Regions from separate parts of the Streptomyces sodiiphilus genome, predicted to be linked through region 1. Evidence: predicted binding sites of a transcription regulator. Region 1 holds the regulator's gene; each other region holds the start of a gene.

Region 1 (3,270 bases):
AGCAGCCGGTCCAGCGCCGCGGGCCACCACGACAGGTGGGCGTCGGGCCCGGTCTGGGGCTCGCCGGACTCCTCCACCAGGTCGCCGCAGAACACCACTTCCGGGGTCATGCCCCCGAGTCCGGGGACCAGCACCGCCACGTCGTGGGCCGTGTGCGCCGGGCCCAGGTTGGCCAGCATCACCTCCCGGCCGCCGCCCAGGTCCAGCGTCACCTCCCCGCTGACCCCGTGCCGCGGCAGGATCATCGCGTCGGCGGCCTCCTGCGCGGCCCGCCGGTCCACGCCGTACCGGACGGCGTCCTCCACCAGCAGGGGCCGGTCCCGGGCGAGCAGTTCCGACAGCCCCGCGGCTCCGTACACCTCGGCGCCCGGGAACGCGCCGACTCCCAGCACATGGTCGAAGTGCGGGTGGGTGATCACCACGTGGGTGACCGGGAGCCCCAGCCGCCGGCGCAGGTCCAGGCGGACGCGTTCCCCCTCGTCCAGGGTCGGGCCCGCGTCGACGACGAGCACCCCCTCGGGGCCCGCGACCGCTCCGACCGTCTCGTCCCAGCCCGGCAGCCGCAGGCGCAGTACTCCGGGTGCGAGCTCTTCCCACGTGGTCTCCATGCGGGCGACGTTAGCCGTACCACACCCCCGGCGCCTCCTGCGGCGGGCCCGCGCGCGGTACCTTCGGGGCCACCAGTCATTCCGTACCGGTGCTACCCGGCCGTACACTGGTCCGGAAGCTGGCACTCGCCAATCCGGAGTGCCAGTGCGGGAACGACCGACACGGCCGGACGGGAGGTGCGCGGCATGCTGAGCGAACGCAGGCTCCAGGTGTTGCGGGCGATCGTCCAGGACTACGTGGGCACCGAGGAACCGGTGGGTTCCAAGGCGCTGACCGAGCGGCACAACCTCCGGGTCTCTCCGGCCACCGTGCGCAACGACATGGCGGCGCTGGAGGAGGAGGGGTACATCGCCCAGCCGCACACCAGCGCCGGGCGGGTGCCCACGGACAAGGGCTACCGGCTCTTCGTGGACAAGCTGGCCGGGGTCAAGCCGCTCTCCTCGCCGGAGCGGCGGGCCATCCAGAACTTCCTCGACGGCGCGGTGGACCTCGACGACGTGGTGGGCCGCACCGTCCGGCTGCTGGCCCAGCTGACCCGGCAGGTCGCGGTCGTGCAGTACCCCTCGCTGACCCGCTCCACGGTGCGCCATGTGGAGCTTCTCTCGCTGGCCCCGGCCCGGCTGATGCTGGTGCTGATCACGGACACCGGCCGGGTGGAGCAGCGGATGGTGGACTGCCCGGCGCCCTTCGGCGAGTCCTCGCTGGCCGATCTTCGCGCCAGGCTCAACAGCCGGGTGGTCGGCGAGCGTTTCACGGAGGTCCCGCAGCTGGTGCAGGACCTGCCGGAGTCCTTCGACGCGGAGGACCGCGGCACCGTCTCCAGCGTGCTGTCCACGCTGCTGGAGACCCTCGTGGAGGAGACCGAGGAGCGGCTGATGATCGGCGGCACCGCCAATCTGACCCGCTTCGGGCAGGACTTCCCGCTCACCATCCGGCCGGTGCTGGAGGCACTGGAGGAGCAGGTGGTGCTGCTGAAGCTGCTGGGGGAGGCGAAGGACCCCGGCATGATGGTACGAATCGGGCACGAGAATGCCCATGAAGGGCTGACGTCCACATCGGTTGTCGCTGTCGGCTACGGTTCTGGGGACGAGGCGGTCGCGAAGCTCGGTGTGGTGGGTCCGACCCGCATGGACTACCCCGGAACGATGGGAGCGGTGCGCGCAGTGGCACGGTACGTCGGACAGATCCTCGCGGAGAACTAGGTGGCGACGGACTACTACGCGGTCCTGGGCGTTCAGCGTGATGCCTCGCAGGACGAAATCAAGAAGGCGTTCCGCCGGCTGGCCAGGGAGCTGCACCCGGATGTGAATCCGGACCCGAAGACCCAGGAGCGGTTCAAGGAGATCAACACCGCCTACGAGGTGCTCTCCGACCCGCAGAAGAAACAGATGTACGACCTGGGCGGGGACCCGATGGGGGGCGCCGCGGCGGGCGCCGGTCCCGGGTTCGGCGGCGGCTTCGGCAACTTCTCGGACATCATGGACGCCTTCTTCGGCACCGCTGCCCAGCGCGGGCCGAAGTCGCGCACCCGGCGTGGCCAGGACGCCATGATCCGGCTGGAGATCGACCTCAACGAGGCCGCCTTCGGCACGACCAAGGAGATCCAGGTCGACACGGCCACGGTCTGCAACACCTGCAACGGCGAGGGCGCCGCTCCGGGTACCTCCGCGCAGACCTGTGACATGTGCCGCGGCCGGGGCGAGGTCTCCCAGGTCACCCGGTCCTTCCTGGGCCAGGTCATGACCTCCCGGCCCTGCCCGCAGTGCCAGGGCTTCGGCACTGTGGTGCCCACCCCCTGCCCGGAGTGCGCCGGCGACGGCCGGGTCCGCTCCCGTCGCAAGCTGACGGTGAAGATCCCGGCCGGTGTGGACAACGGCACCCGCATCCAGCTGGCGGGCGAGGGCGAGGTGGGCCCCGGCGGCGGCCCGGCCGGCGACCTCTACGTGGAGATCCACGAGACCCCGCACGCGATGTTCCAGCGGCGCGGCGACGATCTGCACTGCACGGTCACGGTCCCGATGACGGCCGCGGCCCTGGGCACCAAGGTGCCGCTGGAGACGCTCGACGGGGTGGAGGAGGTGGACATCCGGCCCGGCACCCAGTCCGGCCAGTCCATCCCGCTGCACGGCCGCGGCGTCACGCACCTGCGTGGCAACGGCCGCGGCGACCTGGTGATCCATGTCGAGGTGCAGACCCCGTCGAAGCTGGACGCGGAGCAGGAGGAACTGCTGCGCCGGCTGGCCGAGCTGCGGGGCGAGGAGCGCCCGCTGGGCCAGTTCCAGCCGGGCCAGCAGGGCCTTTTCTCCCGGCTCAAGGACGCCTTCAACGGCCGGTGACGGCCGGGCGGGGCGCGGGAGCGCGGACAGTGACGAGTGAGGCCGGCGGCGCCGGCCGGTGCGGGAGCGCGGTGTGACGGCGCCGGTGTTCGTGCACGGGGAGCTGGCCGGGCTGCGGCCGGGCGCGGTGCCGGTGCTCTCCGGCGCCGAGGGCCGGCACGCGGTGTCGGTGCGGCGACTGCGGGCCGGCGAGGAGATCGTGCTGACCGACGGCGAGGGCACCGGAGTCTTCGGGACGGTGGCCGCCGTGGAGGGCAGGGACCGGTTGTCGGTCGAGGTCACCGAGGTGCGGCGGGAACCCGAACCGCGCCCCTCGGTCACCGTC
Region 2 (3,270 bases), on a different contig from region 1:
CCAGAGCGGTGGCCGCGGCGGTCAGCGCGGCGACGGCGGGCAGCCGCGCCCGGCGTGCCGTCCGGCGCAGCCGCCCGAGCGCCCGCCGCCGCCCGCCGGGAGGCACCGGAGGAAAGGGGGGTACCGGGTGCGGCGCGGGCGGGAGGGAGGACGGCGGGGCAGCGGGGTGCGCGGCGGGGGCCGCGAGGGGGCCGGGCACGGCTGAGGTATCCATGCCGGTCAGCTTGCCGGTGGAGCCGCACGGGCCGCCGGGCCCTGTGGACAACCCGGCGGCTGTGGAGGACGCGGTCACCCGCGCGGGCCACAAGCGTCCCGGGAGTTTCAGGAGTCCCGGGAGGTCTGCCGCCGGATGTCGCCCTACTCCGGCAGCTCGACGCCCGTCTCCTGGCCGAGCAGCGCCCCGGCACACAGGCAGTCGCGTTCTTGCGGCAGGCCGGCGACCACGTCGAAGAGCACCTCGCGCAGCCTGCCGATGTTCTGTCCGAAGACCTCCAGGACCTCGGCGTGCGAGACGCCCTCGCCGGTCTCCGCCCCGGCGTCGAGGTCAGTGACCAGGGCCAGGGAGGTGAAGCACAGCTCCAGCTCGCGGGCGAGCACCGCTTCGGGGTGCCCGGTCATGCCGACCACCGACCAGCCCTGCGCGGCGTGCCAGCGGGACTCGGCGCGGGTGGAGAACCTCGGGCCCTCGATGACGCACATGGTGCCGCCGTCGACCGGCTCCCAGCCCTGCTTGCGGGCGGTGGCCAGCGCCACCGCGCGCCCGGTGGGGCAGTAGGGGTCGGCGAACGTCATGTGCACGACCTTCGAGGTCACGCCGTCGGGGCGCGGCTCGCCGTCGTAGAAGCTCTGCTCCCGGCCCTTGGTGCGGTCCACCAGCTGGTCGGGAACGAGCAGCGTGCCGGGGCCGTACTCCGGGCGCAGTCCGCCGACCGCGCAGGGGCCGAGCACCTGGCGGACGCCGGCCGAGCGCAGGGCCCACAGGTTGGCCCGGTAGTTGATCCGGTGCGGCGGCAGACGGTGGTCGCGGCCGTGCCGGGGAAGGAAGGCGACCTTGCGGCCGGCGATCTCCCCGAGGAAGAGCGAGTCGCTGGGCGGGCCGTAGGGGGTGTCGACGGTGATCTCCGTCACGTCGTCCAGGAACGAGTAGAACCCGGAGCCGCCGATGACGCCGATCCCGGCCCGCCCGTCGCTGCCGTCGGCCGCCGTCATGCGGCGGGGGCGGCGGCGGTGCTCGTGGAGGAGGACGACGTGCCGGAGCCGCTCTTGGCGGAGTCGGAGCCGCCCGCGGACGTCTTCTCGGCGGTCTTCTTCTCCGCCTTCTTGTCCGCGGAGCCGCCCGAGGCGGGGCTGCTGCCGGAGGAGGCGTTGCGGCTGTCGTTGCGGTAGAAGCCGGAGCCCTTGAAGACGATGCCGACGGCGGAGAACACCTTCTTCAGGCGCCCCGCGCAGCTCGGGCACTCGGTGAGCGCGTCATCGGTGAACTTCTGCACCACTTCCAGGCCCTCCTGGCAGGCGGTGCATTGGTACTGGTACGTCGGCACGTGATCCTCCTGGCACTCTTCGCTGGTGAGTGCTAACGACGCTCCATCGTGCAACATTCCCCGGCCGGAAGTCCACCGGCCGCGACGGTGATGTGCGCCGCGGCCGGTCCTGCTCACTTCCGTCCCGGGGCCCGGTACGCGGTGCTGCCGCCCCCGCCACGCAGCCACCCGGCCAGCTTGCCGCCGCGCCCCACGGACAGCAGCCGGCGCTCCACCGCGTCCCGCACCGGGTCGGTCGCCACCACCAGGAGTTCGTCGCCGCGCCGCAGGGCGGTGGTCGGTTCGGGGACGAAACTGGTCCCTTCCCGCACCACCAGGACCACCGAGGACGCCTGTGGCAGCCGCAGCTCGGCCACCTCCACGCCGTGCATCCGCGAACTCTGCGGGATGCTGACGGACAGCAGGTGGCCGCGCAGCCGGTCCAGCGGCGCGGACTCGATGTCGATCTCCATGGCCGACTCGTCGCGCGAATGCAGGCCCAGTATCCGGGTCAGCCAGGGCAGGGTCGGCCCCTGCAGCAGGGTGAAGACCACGACGAGCACGAAGACCATGTTGAAGATCCGGTCACTGCCGTCCACCTCGTTGACCATCGGGATGGTGGCCAGCACGATCGGCACGGCGCCTCGCAGCCCGGCCCAGCTGACCAGTGCCTGTTCCCGCCAGGGCATCCGGAACGGCAGCGTGCACAGCACCACCGACAGCGGCCGGGCCACCAGGGACAGTGCCAGCCCGATGACGACGGCCGGCAGCACGTCCGGCCACAGCAGGTGCGGGGTGACCAGCATGCCCAGCAGCACGAACAGGCCGATCTGGGCGACCCAGGCCAGGGCCTCGGCGAAGCCGCGGGTGGCGGGCCGGTGCGGCAGCCGGGCGTTGCCGAGCACCAGCGCGGCGACATAGACGGCCAGGAAGCCGCTGCCCTGGAGCATCGAACCGCAGGCGTAGGCCAGCACGGTGAGGGTGAGCACGGCGATGGGGTAGAGGCCGGCGGCGGGCAGTGCGACCTGGCGCAGTCCGAATTCGCCGATCTTGCCGACGGCGAGGCCCACGGCCAGGCCGATGGCCAGCTGGAGGGCGATCTGGCCGGAGATCACATACCAGGGGCCCACGGTGTCCAGCGTCGCGAAGGTGACGACCAGGATGATGACGGGCGGGTCGTTGAAGCCGGATTCTGCCTCCAGCACGCCGCTGAGCCGTTTGGGCAGCCGCACCCGGCGCAGCACCGAGAACACCGCCGCGGCGTCGGTGGACGAGACCACCGCCCCCATCAGCAGTGCCAGTTGCCAGTCGAGCCCGATCAGATAGTGCGCCGCCGAGGCGGTGACGGCCACGCTGATGCCCACGCCCGCGGTGGCGAGCACCGCGGCCGAGGGCACCGCGGGGCGGATGTCGGACCAGCGTGTGGTGAGCCCGCCCTCCGCGAGGATGATGATGAGGGCGGTGTAGCCGAGGACCTGGGTGAGCTCGGCGTCGTCGAAGGGGATGCCGAGGCCGTCCTGTCCGAGGGCGATGCCGATGCCGAGGTAGAGCAGCAGGCTGGGCAGGCCGCTGCGGGAGGACAGCCGGACGGCCGCCACGGCGATCAGCAGGACCAGGGCGGAGAAGAGCAGCAATTCGTTGAGGCGGTCGACAGTCAGGGGGCGAATCCCTCCTCGGGCGGGCGGACGGCGGAGCGGTCGGCGGCACCGGGCACCGAGGGGAACGAGCGAAGTACGTGCCCCTTGCAGCT
Region 3 (3,270 bases), on a different contig from region 1:
CGCGTCACCTTGGCGGGGTCGATGATGCCCTCGGCGAGCATGTCGACGTAGTCGCCGGTCGCGGCGTTCAGGCCGTGCCCCGGGGTCAGGTTGCGGACCTTCTCCACGACGACGCCGCCCTCGAGACCGGCGTTGACCGCGATCTGCTTGAGCGGGGCCTCCAGGGCCAGCTTCACGGCGGCGGCACCGGTGGCCTCGTCACCGTCCAGGTCCAGCTTCTCGAAGACCGAGGAAGCCTGCAGCAGGGCCACGCCACCACCGGCGACGATGCCCTCCTCGACGGCGGCCTTGGCGTTGCGCACCGCGTCCTCGATGCGGTGCTTGCGCTCCTTCAGCTCCACCTCGGTGGCGGCACCGGCCTTGATGACGGCCACGCCGCCGGCCAGCTTGGCGAGGCGCTCCTGGAGCTTCTCGCGGTCGTAGTCCGAGTCGGAGTTCTCGATCTCGGCGCGGATCTGGTTGACCCGGCCCTGGACCTGGTCGCTGTCGCCGGCACCGTCGACGATGGTGGTCTCGTCCTTGGTGATGACGACCTTGCGGGCACGGCCCAGCAGGTCCAGCGAGGCGCTCTCCAGCTTGAGGCCGACCTCCTCGGAGATGACCTGGCCACCGGTGAGGATGGCGATGTCGCCGAGCATGGCCTTGCGGCGGTCACCGAAGCCGGGGGCCTTGACGGCCACGGACTTGAAGGTGCCGCGGATCTTGTTGACGACGAGCGTGGACAGCGCCTCGCCCTCGACGTCCTCGGCGATGATCAGCAGGGGCTTGCCCGACTGCATGACCTTCTCCAGCAGCGGGAGCAGGTCCTTGACGTTGCTGATCTTGGAGTTGGCGATGAGGATGTAGGGGTCCTCGAGCTCCGCCTCCATGCGCTCCATGTCGGTGGCGAAGTAGGCCGAGATGTAGCCCTTGTCGAAGCGCATGCCCTCGGTGAGCTCGAGCTCGAGCCCGAAGGTCTGCGACTCCTCGACGGTGATGACGCCTTCCTTGCCGACCTTGTCCATCGCCTCGGCGATCAGCTCGCCGATCTGGGTGTCGCCGGCGGAGATGGAGGCGGTGGAGGCGATCTGCTCCTTGGTCTCGACCTCCTTGGCCTGGCCGAGCAGGGCCTCGGAGACCTGCTCCACGGCGGCCTCGATGCCACGCTTCAGCGCCATCGGGTTGGCACCCGCGGCGACGTTGCGCAGGCCCTCGCGGACCAGCGCCTGGGCCAGGACGGTCGCCGTCGTCGTGCCGTCACCGGCGACGTCGTCGGTCTTCTTGGCGACCTCCTTGACCAGCTCGGCGCCGATCTTCTCGTAGGAGTCCTCGAGCTCGATCTCCTTGGCGATGGAGACGCCGTCGTTGGTGATCGTGGGGGCGCCCCACTTCTTCTCCAGCACGACGTTGCGGCCCTTGGGGCCGAGCGTGACCTTGACAGCGTCGGCGAGCTGGTTCATCCCGCGCTCAAGGCCGCGCCGCGCCTCCTCGTCGAACGCGATGATCTTGGCCATTGAAGTGGTCCTCCCAGAGACAGGGGTGGATTGCTCCGGACCGCGCTGGCGCCCGCGACGGACGGCCCGCGAGCCGGACGAGTCCTTCCCCGCCCTGCACCGCCGGCCTCACCGAACCGGTCCTGTCTGTCACTCTCACCCTCAGAGTGCTAACCCATGATTAGCACTCCCCGGGTGAGAGTGCAAGCCGCCCCGGCGGCCGGACACGCGGCAGGGCCCGCACCACCCGGGTGCGGGCCCTGCCGATGACTGCGGTGCGGCCGGTGCGTCAGACTGCCACCCGGACCATGTCGGCCTGGGGACCCTTCTGCCCCTGCGAGATCTCGAACTCGACCCGCTGACCCTCTTCCAGGGTGCGGTAGCCGTCCATCTGGATCGCGCTGTAGTGGACGAAGACATCCGCACCACCGTCGACCGCGATGAAGCCGTATCCCTTCTCCGCGTTGAACCACTTGACGGTGCCCTGAGCCATTCCTTACTCCCCTATTGCTGGCCCTTTCACGAGTGCCGCACTCCGCGGACCCGGGTCAGCCCTCAGACCCACCCCCGAGCCGGCTGGAGGGGGTGTGCGCCGGAACGCGTCGACCGCCGCTGAATGTATCTGGACGGACGCCGAGTGCAACAGGTCATACCGACGAGAAATCTGACGGGCACGAAGGGTGCATAATGCGCAAATTATGTGAAGGTTGAATCTTTCAGGCGGGCCGAACTTCGCCAAACCGGCAAATCGGCGCATGCGCGAGCGCGAAAAAGTGTCGCGAAATGATGGGGCGATGACGCGAGTGCGTGGGGGATGCCCCCACTCTAGCGCCCTCCCCGGACGCCCCGGACCCCGGGCACCACAACGCCCCGGACCCGTCGCGGGGCCCGGGGCGTTCCGGGATGCGGCGCGGTGCGCGGCGGGTGTCAGCCCCCCGCCACCGCCGGGATGATCGACACTCCGGCACCGTCCGGAGTCGGTGTGTCCAGGCCGTCTGCGAACCGGACGTCGTCATCGTTCACGTAGACATTGACGAACCGGCGCAGCTTGCCGGTGTCGTCCAGCACCCGGGCGCCGATCCCCTGGTGGTTCTTCTCCAGGTCCGTGAGGACCTCGGAGAGCGTCGCGCCCTCGGCCGTGACCTCGGCCCGGCCGTCGGTGTACGCGCGCAGAATGGTCGGGATCCGGACAGTGACGCTCATGCCAGGCCAGCCTCTCGGAAGGAATCCAGGTTCGGACGGATGACCGCGGACGGCCCGCTGGTGGGAGCCACCGCGTCCAGGGTCTTCAGGCCGTCCCCGGTGTTGAGGACGACGGTGGTCAGCGAGGGGTCCAGCGCCCCGGAGGCGATCAGCTTCCGCGTCACGCCGAGGGTCACCCCGCCGGCCGTCTCCGCGAAGATGCCCTCGGTGCGGGCCAGCAGCTTGATGGAGTCCACGACCTGCTCGTCGGTGACGTCCTCCACGGCGCCCCCGGTGCGCCGGGCGATGTCCAGCACGTAGGGGCCGTCCGCCGGGTTGCCGATGGCCAGGGACTTGGCGATGGTGTCCGGACGCACCGGGCGGACCACGTCGTGGCCCGCCTTGAACGCCTGCGAGACCGGCGAGCAGCCCTCCGCCTGGGCGCCGAAGATCCGGTAGGGGCGGTCCTCGACCAGCCCGGTGGCGATCAGCTCCTTGAGCCCCTTGTCGATCTTCGTCAGCTGGGAGCCGGAGGCGATCGGGATCACCAGCTGGTCGGGCAGCCGCCAGCCGAGCTGCTCGCAGATCTCGTAGGCGAGCGTCTTGGACCCCTCCG

The links. Region 1 encodes HrcA, which represses chaperone genes, less so after heat shock. Its sites were predicted from a motif close to TTNGCACTCNGNNNNNCNGAGTGCNAA; they were not measured.
Region 2: the regulator HrcA is predicted to act here: its motif matches at 1,551-1,577, upstream of ABD299_RS11580 (FmdB family zinc ribbon protein).
Region 3: the regulator HrcA is predicted to act here: its motif matches at 1,620-1,646, upstream of groL (chaperonin GroEL).

The regions. Positions count from the first base shown of each region.
Region 1 is NZ_BAAAMJ010000043.1:37,897-41,166, forward strand. Features, by position in the region: gene ABD299_RS18740 (MBL fold metallo-hydrolase) at 1-608, opposite strand, end outside; gene hrcA (heat-inducible transcriptional repressor HrcA) at 795-1,811, shown strand; gene dnaJ (molecular chaperone DnaJ) at 1,812-2,945, shown strand; gene ABD299_RS18755 (16S rRNA (uracil(1498)-N(3))-methyltransferase) at 3,019-3,270, shown strand, end outside.
Region 2 is NZ_BAAAMJ010000020.1:100,963-104,232, forward strand. Features, by position in the region: gene ABD299_RS11570 (RcpC/CpaB family pilus assembly protein) at 1-214, opposite strand, end outside; gene ABD299_RS11575 (S-methyl-5'-thioadenosine phosphorylase) at 358-1,209, opposite strand; gene ABD299_RS11580 (FmdB family zinc ribbon protein) at 1,206-1,541, opposite strand; gene ABD299_RS11585 (potassium/proton antiporter) at 1,655-3,187, opposite strand.
Region 3 is NZ_BAAAMJ010000003.1:82,468-85,737, reverse strand. Features, by position in the region: gene groL (chaperonin GroEL) at 1-1,493, opposite strand, end outside; gene ABD299_RS01740 (cold-shock protein) at 1,762-1,965, opposite strand; gene ABD299_RS01735 (MoaD/ThiS family protein) at 2,400-2,675, opposite strand; gene thrC (threonine synthase) at 2,672-3,270, opposite strand, start outside.